3 regions of the Peribacillus sp. CSMR9 genome follow, and region 2 is predicted to be linked to each of the others. Evidence: riboswitches for the same ligand, from Rfam matches in the RefSeq annotation. Region 2 holds a riboswitch; each other region holds the start of a gene.
The links. Region 2 has a riboswitch for S-adenosylmethionine ahead of N9I19_RS11745 (methionine ABC transporter ATP-binding protein). Riboswitches for the same ligand answer to the same signal wherever they lie in the genome.

Region 1: linked by a shared signal. The riboswitch ahead of N9I19_RS20175 (methionine biosynthesis PLP-dependent protein) and the one ahead of N9I19_RS11745 (methionine ABC transporter ATP-binding protein) in region 2 are both predicted to bind S-adenosylmethionine.
Region 3: linked by a shared signal. The riboswitch ahead of N9I19_RS15335 (5-methyltetrahydropteroyltriglutamate--homocysteine S-methyltransferase) and the one ahead of N9I19_RS11745 (methionine ABC transporter ATP-binding protein) in region 2 are both predicted to bind S-adenosylmethionine.

The regions. Positions count from the first base shown of each region.
Region 1 covers NZ_JAOPHO010000063.1:9,406-13,667, forward strand. Annotated here, with positions in the region: gene metC (cystathionine beta-lyase) at 1-976, opposite strand, end outside; gene N9I19_RS20175 (methionine biosynthesis PLP-dependent protein) at 973-2,085, opposite strand; SAM riboswitch class I at 2,173-2,286, opposite strand; gene fumC (class II fumarate hydratase) at 2,622-4,004, shown strand; gene N9I19_RS20185 (hypothetical protein) at 4,114-4,262, shown strand, end outside.
Region 2 covers NZ_JAOPHO010000020.1:50,180-54,441, forward strand. Annotated here, with positions in the region: SAM riboswitch class I at 29-134, shown strand; gene N9I19_RS11740 (O-acetylhomoserine aminocarboxypropyltransferase/cysteine synthase family protein) at 234-1,544, shown strand; SAM riboswitch class I at 1,663-1,774, shown strand; gene N9I19_RS11745 (methionine ABC transporter ATP-binding protein) at 1,939-2,973, shown strand; gene N9I19_RS11750 (methionine ABC transporter permease) at 2,966-3,634, shown strand; gene N9I19_RS11755 (MetQ/NlpA family ABC transporter substrate-binding protein) at 3,650-4,262, shown strand, end outside.
Region 3 covers NZ_JAOPHO010000034.1:16,143-20,404, forward strand. Annotated here, with positions in the region: gene N9I19_RS15325 (MFS transporter) at 1-171, opposite strand, end outside; gene N9I19_RS15330 (ArsR/SmtB family transcription factor) at 327-629, opposite strand; gene N9I19_RS15335 (5-methyltetrahydropteroyltriglutamate--homocysteine S-methyltransferase) at 841-1,944, opposite strand; SAM riboswitch class I at 2,254-2,355, opposite strand; gene N9I19_RS15340 (hypothetical protein) at 2,531-2,959, shown strand; gene N9I19_RS15345 (glycerol-3-phosphate responsive antiterminator) at 3,114-3,656, shown strand; gene N9I19_RS15350 (MIP/aquaporin family protein) at 3,886-4,262, shown strand, end outside.

The sequences.
Region 1 (4,262 bases), on a different contig from region 2:
CGGCAAAGACAGGAAGCTCGACAGTGTTCACGAAAGAGCGGAAGACTTCTTCGCTTTCCAATTCAAATGATAGGACCGCCCCTGCACCAAGCGACTGGCCTTGCTGGATTTCGTGCTGTGGATGATCGGCCAGGCCAGGATAATAAACCTTTTTCACCAAAGGCTGCTCATTTAAGTAGGCGGCAATCTTTTCTGCCCCTTTTTGGGAGTGTTCCATTCTAACGGACAAGGTTTTCAGACCTCTCATTACAAGCCAGGCGTCCTGTACACCAAGAACCGCTCCAAAGGAGTTTTGGAGGGAACCGAGTCTTACTGCCAAATCCGGATCTTTTACTACGGCTAGTCCAGCTATCACATCACTATGACCGGATAAAAATTTCGTTGCGCTATGAAGGACAACATCAGCGCCCAGATTCAGTGGTTTTTGTAATGCTGGGGTCAAGAATGTATTATCAACAAAACTTAAGGCACCGGCTTTTTTCGCGATATCACATACTGCTTTAATATCGGTCACTTTAAGTAATGGATTTGAAGGCGTTTCGATGTATATGGCTCTCGTATTTGGCTGAATGGCCGCTTTAATGCTTTCAAGGTCCGTCATGTCAACGAATGTATGCTCAATATTGAAACGCGTCAAAACGTTTGTGACCATCCTGAACGTACCGCCATACACATCTTCGGAAATGACGATATGGTCTCCGGCAGACAACAGCAGGAAAGCTGTTGAAATGGCTGCCATACCTGATGAAAAGGCAAAACCGTGAGTGCCTTCCTCAAGTTCGGCAATGATATCTTCCAGTGCTCCGCGAGTTGGGTTCCCGCTTCTGCTGTAATCATATTTGCCGAATTGATCGATATCGGATTGATGGAAAGTGGATGCGTGCTGAATGGGGACGCTCACACCGCCTGTTGCAGGATCGAATTTATGTTGATTATGAAGTAATTTGGTTTCAAAGCTGAAATCATGAGTGGTCATCGTAGTGCCTCCCTTTTTACATGTGCGAATGCTTGCTGTAAGTCCTGGATCAAATCTTCGCTGTCTTCAATGCCGACGGAGAAGCGCAGCAGGCGATTGCAAACCCCGTTCGCCGTTCTGACTTCAAGCGGTATATCGGCATGTGTTTGTGTAGCAGGATAGGTGATGAAGCTTTCAACCCCTCCAAGGCTTTCTGCAAACGAAATCAATGAGAGTGATTGTAAAAATGGGTTGACCGCCGCTTCATCAATGATACGGAATGAAATCATGCCTCCTCTACCGGGATACAATACATCTGTAACACAATCATGTTCCGACAAGTAATCTACAAGTATCTTGGCATTCTTTTCATGACGTTCCATCCGCAATGCCAGGGTTTTCATTCCGCGCATCAACAGCCAGGAATCAAAGGGGCTCAAGACAGCTCCCATGCCATTATGATGGAAGGCAAGTGCATCACATAATTCAGCGCCGCTAGCAACGATCAGTCCAGCGAGCACATCATTATGACCACCGAGATACTTGGTTGCACTGTGGATCACAATATCTGCTCCAAGCAGGATGGGTTGTTGAATAAGAGGCGTGTAAAAGGTGTTATCAACGATTAACAATAAATTAAATCGTTTGGCCAATGCTGCAACGGCGCTAATGTCCGTTTGCTGCATTAGAGGGTTAGTGGGAGTTTCGATGAAGATGGCTTTCGTGTGAGGAGTGATGGCTTTTTCAATATCCTCCAAACAACAAGTGTTCACATAGTCGCACTTCAATCCCCATTTCTTAAACCCTTGTTCCAACAGACGATATGTACCGCCATAAAGATCTTCGCTGACAATCCATGCATCATCTGATTTAAATAAGGCCAGTATAGTAGAAATGGCTGCCATTCCTGAACTGCAGGCATACCCTTGGTCGCCTTTTTCCAGATCGGCGATGGATCGTTCCAATAGTTGGCGTGTAGGATTACCTGTCCTTGTATAATCAAATCCAGTCGATTGGCCGATTCCTTCATGGCGAAAAGCTGTTGAAAAGTATACTGGCGGATTGACTGTTCCTGTCGCCGTTTCACTGCGATTTCCTAATTGAGCAAGATATGTTTCAGTTTTGTACATAGTTTTCACTGCTCCTTTTTAGTTAAATAAAATAAAAAAAAGTCTTCTTTAAGAAGAAGACTTTGATTAAATAGGGACGAGTCATTCTTCTTATCTTCCAAGTTCACAAACTTGTGGAATTAGCACCTTTTCATTGGTTTGAAACAAATGAAGGTTGCTGAGGTGTCATCGGGCCATTCCCTCTACCTCTCTCGATAAGAGTTTAGATTATTCAATTTCTTTTGAATTTACTATATATATAAAATACTGTCAAGAACATTTTGGATGATAGTGCTTTGATTTTCATGAATAGGGCAATTGGAGACTAGCGGTGTCAACACTTTATGTGTCTAAAAAGAATATCCAAAATTTGCATGGGTCCAGGGATAAACACGATATTAAATGGATTTTAAAGAAAAAGGGGGAGGCTTGGCCGGTTATTTTTGCATTAAAAAAATAAAGTTTGTACAATGTATAGAGAGAAAGAATAATATGACATTATTCATTTCATATACATATGTCTTCGATGAATAGTGCAAACAATAGGAGGAGAACACATGGAATACAGAATCGAACGAGATACGATGGGTGAAGTGAAAGTTCCTGCCGATAAATATTGGGGTGCACAAACGGAGAGAAGCCGTAACAATTTCAAAATCGGTAACGAAAAAATGCCGATTGAATTAGTTCGTGCATTTGCATACGTTAAACAAGCTGCGGCAAAGGTGAACTTTGATCTTGGCGATCTTTCGGAGGTTAAAAAGAATGCCATCGTTAAGATTTGCGACGAAATCCTTGAAGGTACGCTTGATGAACATTTCCCACTTGTAGTTTGGCAAACGGGAAGCGGTACGCAAAGTAATATGAACGTGAATGAAGTGGTCGCTAACAAAGGGAATGAATGGTTAAAAGAAAATGGTGAATCCGAAACCCTTCACCCGAATGATGACGTTAACAAGGCACAAAGCTCCAATGATACTTTCCCGACCGCCATGCATATTGCAGCCTTTATGGAAGTCGCTGAAAAATTGGTTCCTGCCATCAAAGCACTTCGTGATACTTTCGATTCAAAAGAAAAAGAATTTTGGGATGTCGTGAAAATTGGCCGGACACATCTTCAAGATGCAACACCACTGACTTTGGGACAAGAAATTTCCGGTTGGAAAGCGATGCTCGATAAAGATCTCGCGATGATTCAGGAAAGCAGCCAAAAATTATTGAACCTGGCCCTAGGCGGAACGGCTGTAGGAACGGGAATCAATACAAAAAAAGAATTCCCAGGACTTTCGGCCAAACAAATTGCAGCAGATACAGGACATCCCTTCGTCACTTCGGATAATAAGTTCCATGCATTGACAAGCCATAACGAAATCGTCTACGCACACGGTGCGTTGAAAGCATTGGCAGCGGATTTAATGAAAATTGCGAACGATGTCAGATGGCTGGCAAGTGGCCCTAGAAGCGGAATCGGCGAAATTGCCATTCCTGAAAACGAGCCAGGCAGCTCCATCATGCCAGGTAAAGTCAATCCTACACAAAGTGAAGCGCTTACCATGATTGCGACACAAATCGTGGGTAACGATGCTACGATTGGCTTTGCAGCAAGCCAAGGTAACTTTGAACTGAATGTATTCAAACCAGTCATCATCTATAACTTCCTGCAAACGGTGAAATTATTGACGGAAGGCATTCACTCTTTCAACATTAATTGTGCAGTTGGCATCACTGCAAATGAAGATAAAATCAAAGAAAATGTAGACCGTTCACTTATGTTGGTAACAGCATTGAACCCGCATATTGGTTATGAAAAAGCAGCCAAGATCGCCAAAACTGCATTCAAGGACAACTCTACGTTAAAAGAAGCGGCGTTGAAATTAGAATTCCTGACGGAAGCTGAATTCAAAGCATGGGTAGATCCTGCTGACATGGTTAATAAATAATTGCATAGGAGTGCCCTCCCGTTGGTTTTAGGGAGGGTGTTCCCATATGTTAAAATAATGGAATCAGCAAATAATGAAATCATAAGTATCGGGGACAGGAGGAAAAACAATGTCTTTATGCCCGCTTTGCAACGGTCTAAGAAAAATTCATGTAAATTGCCCGGAGTGCAGCAGTGATCTTGATGATAAAGGGAAATTCATGGATTACGCTGATGATTACAGTGCTTATATGGATATCGACACACTTAAAGAAAACGA
Region 2 (4,262 bases):
TTAAGAAAGTAACGGCGGAATTTAATAGTTCTTATCAAGAGTGGCGGAGGGACTGGCCCGACGAAGCCCGGCAACCGGTATAAATTTATATACGGTGCTAATTCCAGCAGAGTGTTGGCTCTGGAAGATGAGGTGTGTTTTAAAACCTCTTCTTGTGGAAGTGGTTTTTTTGTTTATGAAAGGCCAGGTTTTCATGAAATTCCAACTAAATCCATAGAAAAAGGTGAAATCATATGTCAGAGAAAAAGTTGCGTTTTGAAACATTGAGTGTTCATGGCGGTCTGCAAGCTGATGAAACAGGTGCCCGGGCAGTCCCTATCTACCAAAGCAATGCATACTTGTTCAAAGACACAGACCATGCAGCGAATTTATTTGGTTTAAAGGAGAATGGTTATATATATACACGGCTCCATAATCCCACGGTCAGTGTTTTTGAGGAAAGAATGGCCTTATTGGAAGGCGGTATCGGCGGATTGGCAACTGCAAGCGGAATGGCAGCCATCTCACTGTCAATCCTGAATATTGCCGGTGCAGGGGATGAAATTGTTTCAGCCTCTACATTATATGGCGGCACGTATAATCTTTTTGAAAATACTCTTCCTAAATATGGGATTAAGGTGAAGTTCGTTTCACCTGATGACCCAGAAAATTTCAAAAGGGCAATTACGCCAAGAACAAAAGCCATATTTGCTGAAACGATCGGAAATCCAAGTTTGAGGGTCCTTGATATAGAAGCAGTAGCGGACATCGCCCACGAAGCCGGGATACCTTTAATTATCGATAATACCTTCGCTACACCGTATCTATGCAGACCAATTGATTTTGGGGCGGATATTGTCATCCATTCCGCTACAAAATGGATTTTGGGGAATGGAACGACGTTAGGCGGTGTCATAGTGGATGGAGGGAAGTTCGACTGGAACTCGCCAAACTACCCTGGCTTTACGGAGCCTGACCCAAGCTACGACGGTCTTGTATACGCTGATGCAGTTGGACCTGCTGCTTTTATAACGAAAGCCCGAGTGCAGTTGCTTCGTGATTTAGGTCCTGCGCTAAGTGCCCAAAGTGCATTCCAGTTTACGCTTGGACTTGAAACGCTGCATGTAAGAATGAAAGAGCATCTTTCGAACACCAAGTCTATTATTCAATATTTGGAAAATCACCCTGCCGTGACTTGGGTTTCACATCCCGGTAAAGAGGATCATCCCGATAAAGCCCTTGCGGATAAATACTTGCCTAAGGGAGCAGGATCTGTTGTGACTTTTGGAATACAGGGTGACCGAGAAGCCGGGGCAAAACTTATCAATTCGGTGGAATTATGGTCCCATGTAGCTAATGTAGGGGATGCTAAGAGTTTAATCATCCACCCTGCCAGTACGACCCACCAACAATTGAATGATGCAGGTCTGGCGAAAGCGGGAGTGCGTGCTGATCAGGTCCGTTTATCCATCGGGATTGAAAATGCAGAGGATTTAATAGAAGATTTAGAGCAGGCAATTGAAAAAGCGACGAATATCGTCTCCCTGACGTCTAAAACGGTTTAAGCAAAAAGTCCAGTTCATTCTTTTACTAGAAATAATATACATTGCACTCCTTTTTTATCTATGATAAAATTTCCCCATACTAAAGAACTTAATGCTGTACAAGTATTCTATATATTAGCTCTTATCAAGAGAGGTGGAGGGAGGTGCCCGATGAAACCCGGCAACCGACAAGGAGATTCCTTGGAAAGGTGCCAATTCACACAAAGTTTAATTACTTTGGAAGATGAGAGGAAGGCCAGCTTCTTCACCTGCCTTTCTGCTCATGCAGAAAGGTTTTTTCTATTTCATTTGGGAAAACCTTCATGAAAGGAAAAAATGGTATTAAAAACTGACTAATAATGTAGAGAAATCAACTAAGTTCATAGGTTTTATTGGATAAAAGAGGTGAGTATTAATGATTACATTGACGAAAGTAAGTAAGCTTTTCCGAACAGGAAAAGGAAACGGTGAGACTATTAAGGCAGTAAATAATGTGAATGTTGAAATAAATAAAGGCGAGATTTTCGGTATTATTGGTTACAGCGGAGCGGGGAAAAGTACTTTGATCAGAATGCTCAATGGTTTGGAAACACCTACAGAGGGATCCGTTGTGGTGGCTGGGAAGGAAGTTTCAAAAATTAAAGGGGCTCAGCTCCGTAAGGCACGTCAGGAAATCAGCATGATTTTCCAACATTTCAATCTATTATGGTCCAGGACGGTTCAGGAAAATATATCCTTCCCGTTGGAAATTGCAGGAGTTTCAAAATTTGAACGCATCAAGCGTGTGAACGAATTGATCAAGCTAGTCGGATTGGAAGGCAGAGAAAAGGCATATCCTTCGCAATTAAGCGGAGGGCAAAAGCAAAGGGTGGGAATAGCCAGGGCCCTAGCAAATGATCCTAAGGTGCTTCTTTGTGATGAAGCGACTTCTGCCTTAGATCCACAGACTACCGATTCCATACTCGAATTGCTTGTTGACATCAATCAGCGCCTGGGGTTGACAATTGTCCTGATAACACATGAAATGCATGTAATACGTAAAATCTGTCATCGCGTGGCCGTGATGGAAAACGGGCAAGTCGTTGAAGAGGGACCTGTCCTGGCTGTATTCAAGAATCCTAAAGAACAAATGACGAAGCGTTTCGTGCAACAGGTAACGGAACCAGAAGAAACGAAAGAAACGATGGACCATTTGCTTGAACGCTTTCCTGCAGGTAAAGTGATTCAATTGACTTTTGTAGGTGATCGTGCAGAAAGCCCGTTGATTACCAAGCTCGTACGTAATTTCGAGTTGGATATCAATATCGTTCAAGGTAAAATATCCCAAACGAGAAGCGGTTCATATGGAACGTTGTTTATCCACCTTGATGGCAATGAGGAAGAAATGCTCCGCGCAATAGAATTCATAAAAGCACAGCAGGTAGGCGTGGAGGTGATTACTCATGCTTAAAGAATTATTGCCGAATGTAGATTGGGAATCCATTTTAGACGCAACGAAAGAAACGCTTTATATGACAAGCATCTCTGTAGTAGCTACCTTTTTTATAGGCATACTATTAGGGTTGATCCTGTTCTTGACAGGCAAAGGGAATATATGGGAAAAACGGGCGGTCAACGCAGTCATTGGTGCTGTCGTCAATATATTTCGTTCCATTCCATTTCTTATTTTGATCGTGCTGCTCATTCCTTTCACTAAAGCGCTTGTCGGTTCTATGATTGGTGAGAATGCAGCATTACCAGCACTTATTATCGGGGCGGCGCCATTTTATGCGCGTATGGTTGAAATTGGCCTCCGTGAGATCGATAAAGGTGTAATTGAAGCGGCTAAATCCATGGGGGCAAAAACGAGTACGATCATTTGGAAGGTCCTTCTTCCGGAGTCGATGCCGGCCCTTATTTCCGGGATTACGGTAACATCGATTGCATTGGTCGGCTATACCGCAATGGCCGGGGTCATCGGCGCAGGCGGGCTTGGTAATCTAGCCTATCTAGACGGCTATCAAAGAAGCCACAATGACGTTACGCTAGTAGCGACTATCGTTATTCTGATTATCGTCTTCATTATTCAAATTATTGGAGATGTGATTACATCTAAATTAGACAAAAGATAAAGGGGGATGAATAGGATGAAAAAGTTTTTAGGGTTTGCATTAGTCCTTGTTTTATCGATTGCTCTGGCAGCTTGTGGAGCCGATAAGGACAAAAGTGGCAGTGATACAGAAAAGGAAGCGAAGAAATTAGTTGTAGGGGCATCCAATGTTCCACATGCCGAGATTCTTGAAAAAGCTAAACCTCTTCTTAAAGAAAAAGGAATAGATTTGAAAATTGAAAAATTCCAGGATTATGTTTTACCGAATAAGGCTTTAAATGATAAGGAATTGGATGCTAACTATTTTCAGCACCTACCTTTCCTTGAGGCGGCCAATAAAGAGAATGGATATAATTTAGTCAATGCGGGCGGAATTCACATCGAGCCTATCGGTCTATATTCAAAAAAATATAAAAGCATCGCTAAACTTCCGGAAGGGGCAACAATCATTATGAGCAGCTCGGTTGCTGACCACGGACGTGCGTTATCTCTGTTGGAAAAGAATGGCCTGATCAAATTGAAAGAGGGCATCGATAAAACGACAGCAACAACAAAAGACATCGTTGAAAATAAGAAAAACCTTAAATTTGATGCTAATTATGAAGCAGCTTTACTTCCAAAGATTTATGAGAATGGTGAAGGGGATGCAG
Region 3 (4,262 bases), on a different contig from region 2:
TGTACCGATTGCGTAGACAAGGGAGAAAATTGTAATGAGCTGTCCTGCGGCAGCAAGGGTCACTCCAAGAGAATCCGCAATCTTATCCAAAATTCCGGATATGATGAATTCGGATGTTCCTACTAAAAAACTGATAATCGCTAACATGTAAATTTTCCATGTATTAAGCAAAATAGATTCACTCCTCATTAATGATTATTAATTTTATATAAAGACATATCGCAATATGTTAATATGTATGAATAAAAAATAAACATATCGCGAAATATCGAAATGTTAGAGAGAAAAATGAACCCAACCCTCTAAGGTACGGATCAGGTTCATTTTCATACTTCTTCTTTCAAGAAATCAGTAATTTTTGAGATTGCCTCTTCATCTCGTTTGTAATACGTAAACTTTCCTATCCGCTCCGTTTTAATCAATCCTGCTCTAAGAAGCATCGAGAGGTATTGAGAGGCCGTGGACTGGGTCATGTTTAATTTTTCGGTAATCTGACTTACGCAAACGCCGGTTTCCTTCATGTCTATTCCCTCATGAGGGGTGAAGTGGAGTTCAGGCGCCTTGAGCCATTGTAAGATTTGCAACCTGGATTCATTGGATAATGCTTTAAATATCTCGATTGTTTTCATACATTTCATTATATCGAGAATTATCGATATGTCAAATGGTTTTATCATTCATCGTTAGTTTCATAAATAGCAAAACTTGATACCGTTATCTAAAGAGTCATTAAAGGAATGGAAATGTATTATTGCAAGAACCTAATCGGCTCCCTTATCAGTGCGGGCCGATTAGGTTGTTCAAATCCTGTAAATCAGAATTAAAGTCTCCGCTAAAAAATCATTTCCATACTTCTTTTGCTACATCAACGACGAATTTCAGCTTTTCCCATTGCTGTTCTTCGGTCAGCTTGTTGCCGTGATGGGTGGAGGCGAAGCCGCATTGTGGACTTAAGCATAATTGTTCGAGAGGAACGAAGTGCGAGGCTTCTTCAATGCGTGCCTTAACAGCTTCCTTGTCTTCGATTTCTCCATTTTTTGAAGTGACGACACCCAGTACGACCCGTGCACCGCCATTTGGAATGTATTCCAATGGCTTGAAATCTCCTGAGCGTTGATCATCATATTCCAAGAAAAATCCATCCACTGTTTCTTTTGCCAATAAAGTTGGGGCGATACGGGCATAGCTTCCTTCAAACGCCCAAGTCGACTGGTAGTTCCCACGACATAGGTGTGTAGTGACGACAAGGTCTTCTGGTTTGCCTTCCAATGCGCCATTAATTACGCGAAGTGCAAGATCGATTAATTGTTCCCTCGTATATTTTCCATCTTTGAACTGGAAGTCTGGAGCTGAAAGTCTGGCAATATATACATCATCCAATTGAAGATAACGTACACCTGCTTCATAAAAAGCCTTCAAAGCATGCTGATACGCTTTGATGATATCATTAGCATAGTCTTCAATATCAGGGTAGATGTCTTTATTATGAATGCCTACAGCAAATAATTGATTCGGACTGGGAATGGTTTGCTTGGCAACGGCGCGTCCGTTCACGATTTTGTTCAATTCAATGAAATCGCGAATGAAGGGATGTTCAGGATTGAATGAAACCTTCCCGGTATTGCGAACGTTATATCTCTCTGTTTCCACACCATCGAATGTGAGACCTTTTTCAGTCACATATCCCTCGATGCCATTTAAATGTTCGAGGAAGTCAAAGTGCCACCATGTTCGTCTGAACTCACCATCCGTCACGGCCTCTAATCCAACTTCAATTTGTTTTTCGACAATCCGATTGATTTCTTCGGTTTCAACTTCACGAAGCCGCTCTGCTGAAATGGTACCTTCCTTAAATTGCTTTCTGGCAATATGTAAACGTTCAGGTCTTAATAAACTTCCGACGTGATCGGCCCTGAATGGTGCCTTCGTTAATGTGATTGACATGTTGCATTCCTTCTTTCCTTTTAAAAATAGGCTCTTTTCGTAAAGATTGTTGTTTTTAAAACGAAACTATTTAAGGTTGATTGGAGCGGAAGTTCGAGACTCCTGCGGGAGCAGCGGGACAGGTGAGACCCCACAGGCGTTTACGCCGAGGAGGCTCACCGCCCGCCCCGCGGAAAGCGAGCATCTGGAGGGGAAATCAACCACAACTCACTACCTGGTAAATAGCAACAAAGTATGTGAAAACAGCCTAAAAATAAAACACCTCTTCTTAAAAATAAGAAGAGGTGTTGGCAGCAAAGCTATATACTCTTCTTATCTTCAAGTTTCTACACTTCTGGAATTAGCACAGTACATGATCAGTCTGTTGCTGAGGCATCAAAGGGCCAGTCCCTCCACCTCTCTGGATAAGAGTTGTCTATTAAATTAATTAAGACTATACAGGTAGTTTTTATAAAGGTCAAGTAATGAAGGTGGAAGATTTCGAATATACCGATTATTAATATGGGCTGAAATGTTAACTACATCAGGGAACCCGGCATATGCTATAACCGACGTTTCATTTGAGCGGCAGGAGGGGAATGCAAGGATGAGTACATTCAGTCCATTCAAAAATGGCATACCGATAACGGTAACTGAAGCCATGATAGAGAAAATCTTAAGAATGAAATCATATGGTCAGGATATTAAAGTCGAGATTACGCCAAAGCATATAGTGCTTTCCGGAACGATGGAAGTGAAAAAAATGATGTTAAAGAAAAACGTAGCTTTCCGGATTACATTAAAACCGCTTCATGTGGAAAAAAGAACAATTTTATTTGAATTAGTGGAAATGGAGCCTATTGACAGGAATTTCATTAACCAAAGGATATTTAACAAACCGCCATTTTTTGAATTCGAAAATAGAACGATCAAAATGAATGTTAATGCTTGGAACATCGTGAGAAAAATCCCCGTTGGCACAATTAAATCATATGAGCTGGTCGAAGGTGCATTGAAAATGAAACTTTCAATATGATGGATCGTTTTTAGCCACAATATTTAAAGGGGATGCCAGGTATGTTAGTGTAAGGGTAGGTTGAAATGCCATACCTCACAATGTGTTTGATAAATCAAGCTCAATAAAATATACTAAATTACTTATAGTTTTCCAGGAAATAAGGGGGGAAATAATGGACCAGAAGATTTTGCCTGCTTCAGCAAGCATGAAGGATTTCGAAAGATTTTTAGAAAGTTCCTATGAAATAGGTGTGTTTCTTGATTTGCATATATCACAATTGAAAAACGTAAGTATGATGGCAAAGCAGCATAATAAGAAAATGATTTATCATGTCGATTTGATCCATGGCATAAGAAGTGATGAATATGCGACAGAATTCATTTGCCAGGAGTATAATCCATATGGGTTGATATCGACTAAATCAAGCGTCATTTTGAAAGCGAAGCAAAAAGGGGTCATTGCCATCCAGCGAATCTTTTTAATAGATTCACATGCTCTGGAGAAAAGTTATAAGCTGGTGCAGAAAACCAAGCCGGATTATATCGAAGTTTTGCCGGGCGCCATGCCATGGATGATTAAGGAAGTGAAGGAACGATTACAAACACCGATTTTTGCAGGCGGCCTCATACGTACTTCGGATGAAGTCCTGAACGCCCTTGATGCTGGAGCTTCGTCAATCACCACTTCCAAAACTGAATTATGGGATATCGTTTAATGGGGTCGAACGAGGAAGTTGAAAAAAATTACAGAAAAATAGAATAATTCCTCGCAAAATAATTGACAGCGTTTTCACAAACTAGTATATTGTAAATTATAAGTTAATATATGTGACGGAGACTAGGAGATTCACAACAGATATACTCATTATTATTATGAGGATATTTCTGCTGTGAATCTCCTTTTTTATTTGGTTTTTAAAATTTATCAGGGGAGGGGTTTTATTCATGACTCCATTTTGGGGAGAAGTAGTAGGCACGATGATTTTAATTTTATTTGGTGCAGGCATTGGGGCGGGATCTTCCTTAAAAGGATCTTATGCCAAGGATGCTGGCTGGATTGTCATCACGATTGCGTGGGGACTGGCTGTTACAATGGGTGTCTTTGCAGTGGGTTCCATAAGCGGGGCACATTTAAACCCGGCTGTTACAGTAGCATTAGCTATCAATGGAGATTTTCCTTGGGCTGATGTGCCAGGGTACATCATGGCCCAAATGATAGGGGCAATTATAGGTGCGACTCTTGTATTCCTACATTATTTACCTCACTGGAAAGCTACGGAGGATCCAGGTACAAAGCTTGGTGTGTTTTCAACCTCACCGGC